2 regions of the Microbulbifer aggregans genome follow, and region 2 is predicted to be linked to the other one. Evidence: predicted binding sites of a transcription regulator. Region 2 holds the regulator's gene; the other holds the start of a gene.
The links. The regulator sigma-54, encoded in region 2, starts transcription at its own class of promoters, with help from an activator protein. The targets are predictions, from matches to a motif close to TGGCACANNNNTTGCNNT.

Region 1 (2,402 bases), 840 kb from region 2:
ACGTACGGGATGCGGATGGAAGCAGAACGGTTGCGCGCGGAGTAAGCCAGGATAACCGGCGCCTCGAAGCCCGGCACCAGACGCTTGTAAGAGTTGGTGGAGGCATTAGCAAAAGCGTTGATCGCGCGAGCGTGCTTGATGATACCGCCAATGTAGTACAGGGCAGTCTCGGACAGACCGGAGTAACCGTCACCAGCAAACTGGTTGACGCCGTCCTTGCTGAAGGACTGGTGGATGTGCATGCCGGAACCGTTATCACCTACCAGCGGCTTGGGCATGAAGGTGGCGGTCTTGCCGTAAGCGTGGGCAACGTTGTGCACGCAGTACTTCAGGATCTGTACTTCGTCAGCCTTCTTCACCAGGGTGTTGGCGCCAACGCCGATCTCACACTGACCTGCGGTGCCCACTTCGTGGTGGTGTACTTCGATCACCAGGCCCATCTGCTCCATGGCGGAACACATGGCAGCGCGCACGTCGTGCAGGGAGTCGACCGGCGGAACCGGGAAGTAACCGCCTTTAACACCCGGACGGTGGCCAATGTTGCCTTCCGGATGCGGCATGCTGGAGGACCAGGCTGCTTCTTCAGAATTGATCTTGTAGAAAGCGCCGGCCATGTCCGCGCCCCAGGTAATATCGTCAAAGACGAAGAACTCGGGCTCCGGACCAAACAGGGCAGTGTCACCCAGGCCAGTGGACTTCAGGTAGTCCTCAGCGCGCTGAGCGATGGAACGCGGGTCGCGCTCGTAGCCCTGGCCAGTGGACGGCTCAACGATGTTACAGCGCAGGATAACGGTAGCTTCGTCGGTGAACGGGTCCAGCACCGCAGTCTCGTCGTCCGGCATCAGAATCATGTCGGACTCGTTGATACCCTTCCAGCCAGCGATGGAGGAGCCGTCGAACATCTTGCCTTCTTCGAAGAACTCACCGTCAATCTCGGATACCGGCAGGGATACGTGTTGTTCTTTACCTTTGGTGTCGGTGAAGCGCAGATCTACCCACTTGGCTTCACTCTCTTTAATCAAACCGAGCGTTTTCGCTGACATTGCAGTCCTCCAGGTCTTGGAAAAGTATTGAGTTGCGACAGCCCTTTTGCTGGCGTGTGCTCTTCTGTCGTAAAGGTCCTCAGGCGCGACCTCTAGTTAGCCAGTTACGAAGCAAGGAGTGTGCCAAATTGGGGCAGCAGCGCCAGATCGCGCTCAACCGGGGCCGCATGGCGTCGCCGTGATCAGAATAGATGCACCGAGCGCAACTGGCCACCGATTTGCGCACCAAAATGGCGCGCATTCGCGCGCGTCCGCACAATCCAGGTGCACGACCAGTTGGCGGCGTGCTGGTTTATAATGCAGCGTTTTCTCAGCAAAGCGGTACAACACGGATTCCCATGCACTTTGTCGTCAAGTTCTTTCCCGAAATCACCATCAAGAGCAACCCGGTGCGCAAGCGCATGTCCAAGCAGCTCAAGGACAACCTGCGCATCCTGCTGCACCGGGTGGACGATCGCATCAAGGTCCTGAAGGACTGGGAGAAGATTGAAGTCATCGCCCCGGACGCGGTTGCGCACCTCTCCGACCGTATCGAAGAGGTATTGGCCCACACGCCGGGCATCGCCAACTTTGCCCGCGTGCAACAGTTTCCCCTGGGAGACATGCACGACGTCTACGAAAAGACCTTTTCCGTGTGGGGCGACAAGCTCGACGGCAAGACTTTCTGCGTACGCGTGAAGCGCAGCGGCAAGCACGACTTCCAGTCCCTGGATGTTGAGCAATACGTTGGCGGCGGCCTGAACAAGAACACCGGCGCCACTGGTGTGAAGCTGAAGAACCCGGACGTGACGGTGAAACTGGAAATCCGCCACGACAAGCTCAATGTGATTGAGGAGCTGCACCAGGGACTGGGTGGTTTCCCACTGGGCACCCAGGATCCGGTGCTTTCCCTGGTCTCCGGTGGTTTCGATTCCATCGTCGCCAGCTACCTGACCATCAAGCGTGGTATCCGCACCCACTTCCTGTTTTTCAACCTTGGCGGCCGCCAGCACGAGCTGGGCGTCAAGGAGGTCTCCTATTACCTGTGGAACCGCTATGGCTCCTCACACCGGGTGCGCTTTGTCAGCGTGCCCTTCGACGAGGTGGTGACCGAGATCCTCACCAACGTGGACGACTCCCACATGGGCGTAATCCTGAAGCGCATGATGCTGCGCGCCGCCACTGCGATCGCCAACGAGCTGCAGGTGGATGCACTGGTGACCGGTGAAGCCATCGCCCAGGTGTCCAGCCAGACCCTCAAGAACCTGTCGGTAATCGACAGTGTCACCGATACCCTGGTACTGCGGCCGCTGATCGTGAGCGACAAGAGCGACATCATCCGCACCGCCCGCGAGATCGGCACCGAAGAGTTCGCGGCCA
Region 2 (2,402 bases):
CGCCTGTCTGTGCGCGACAACATCCTGGCAATCCTGCAGACCCGCAAGAACCTCTCCCGTGCGCAAAGGGAGGACGCGGTCCAGGAGCTGCTACAGGAGTTCAACATCACCCACATTGAGAGCAGCCTCGGAATGGCGCTCTCCGGCGGCGAGCGCCGCCGGGTGGAGATCGCCCGGGCACTCGCCACTGACCCGGATTTCGTATTGCTGGACGAACCCTTCGCCGGCGTCGACCCCATCTCGGTCAACGATATCAAGCAGATCATCCGCCACCTGCGGGACCGCGGGATCGGTGTACTGATCACCGACCACAATGTGCGCGAAACCCTGGATATCTGCGAGAAAGCCTACATCGTCAGCGAGGGGCATATCATCGCTGCCGGCACTCCCGCCGAGGTCCTGGCCAATCAGCAGGTCCGGGAAGTCTATTTGGGACACGAGTTCACTATCTGAGCCGCCTCTGCGCCCTCATCACCCGCAACGGCAAGAGGGCGCAACAGCAATCCTATCCCCGCCACCAGACCGGAAAAGTGTCCGCGTAGTAGGCACAGTTATTGCTTGTAATCCACTCAGGCGAGGGGTAGTCTGCTGCATCGTTCAAGTCGATTCATCCGCCGAACGCGTGTAAACCCCACCGTATGAAGCAGTCCCTGCAGTTAAAACTCGGCACCCAGCTGACCATGACACCCCAGCTCCAGCAGGCGATCAGACTGCTGCAGCTGTCGACGCTGGATCTGCAGCAGGAGGTTCAGTCCGCCCTGGACAGCAACCCCATGCTCGAGATAGACGCCGAGGATTTTGACGACAGGGGAGCCGACTCCAGCCCCGATGCAACTGCGAACCAGAGTGACACAGGCGAAGCCTCCGCTTCCGCAACAGAAACAGAAGCGGACTGGAGTGCGGATATCCCCACCGACTTGCCGGTAGACACCCAGTGGGATGATATCTATGGCTCCGGTAGCTACAGCGGGAGCCATGAGGGTGATGACAACGGCCTCGAGCAGCGTAATGCCGCCGGCATTGGCCTTGCCGACCACCTGCTATGGCAGTTGAATCTCACCGGACTATCCGCTGATGACAAGCTGATCGCGGAAAACCTGATCGACGACCTCTCCCCCGCCGGCTTTTTGCAGACTCCGATCGCCGAACTGGCCACGGCACTGAATGCCGGTGAGGACGAGGTACTCGCGGTACTCAAGAGCATCCAGCAATTTGAACCCGCCGGCTGCGGAGCCCGCGACTTGCGGGAGTGCCTGATGCTGCAATTGCGACAACTACCCGTCAATACGCCCTGGCTGGCCGAGGCGACCCTGCTGGTCGACAAGCATCTGGACCTGCTCGGCAAACGGGACTTCCGCCAGCTCAGCCGGCGCACCCGACTCACAGAGGCCCAGCTGGGTGATGCGATCCGCCTTATCCAGACACTGACTCCTCACCCCGGCGAGACGCTTGCCGCCGAGGAGACTCACTATGTGGTGCCAGACATTATGGTCAGCCGACGCGAGCAGCGCTGGCTGGTCGAGCTGAACCCCGAAACCACGCCGCGCCTTCGTATCAATGACAGCTATGCGGCACTGATCAAGCGCGCCGACAATTCCAGCGACAACAATTACCTGAAGGACAACCTCCAGGAAGCGCGCTGGTTTCTCAAGAGCCTGCAGAGCCGCAATGAAACACTGCTCAAAGTGGCCTCCAGCATTGTGGAAAAGCAGCAGGGCTTTTTCGAACAGGGCCCTGAGGCCATGAAACCGATGGTACTGGCGGATATCGCCGAGAGCATCGGCATGCACGAGTCCACTATCTCCCGCGTGACCACCCAGAAGTACATGCTGACCCCAAGGGGCGTCTTTGAGCTCAAGTATTTCTTCTCCAGCCACGTCAGCACCGACTCCGGCGAGGATGCCTCCTCCACAGCCATCCGCGCCCTGATCCGCAAGCTCATCGACGCGGAGCCGCCGCGCAAGCCGCTTTCGGACAACAAAATCACCCAGGAGCTGGACAATCAGGGCATCAAGGTGGCCCGGCGCACGGTCGCAAAATACCGGGAATCCATGGGCATCCCCTCCTCCAGCGAGCGCAAGCGGCTGGTCTGATCCCTACTCTCCCCCTCCTTTTTCTGACCGCATTTCTGCGCCCGGTCAGAACCGTCTGGCGCGCCTTCAGACGGGTGTGACAACCGAAAGCGGAAGTTTGAGTGTATCCTTCCAATCTGGCGAACTTCCTAGTAGGGTTGCCGCCCTGAAGAGGGGGTACCGCCGGAAAGCGATCCACCTTTTGAGGAGATTTCCATGCAGATCAACATCAGTGGCCGACACCTGGATGTAAGCCCAGCCCTTCGCGATTACTGTCTCGAAAAACTGGATAAACTTGCCAACCACAATGATTTGATCACCAACGCGCAG

Region 1: the regulator sigma-54 is predicted to act here: its motif matches at 1,152-1,169, upstream of glnA (glutamate--ammonia ligase).

The regions. Positions count from the first base shown of each region.
Region 1 covers NZ_CP014143.1:845,928-848,329, forward strand. The annotation lists gene glnA (glutamate--ammonia ligase) at 1-1,043, opposite strand, end outside; gene thiI (tRNA uracil 4-sulfurtransferase ThiI) at 1,382-2,402, shown strand, end outside.
Region 2 covers NZ_CP014143.1:1,461-3,862, forward strand. The annotation lists gene lptB (LPS export ABC transporter ATP-binding protein) at 1-453, shown strand, start outside; gene AUP74_RS00020 (RNA polymerase factor sigma-54) at 639-2,093, shown strand; gene hpf (ribosome hibernation-promoting factor, HPF/YfiA family) at 2,289-2,402, shown strand, end outside.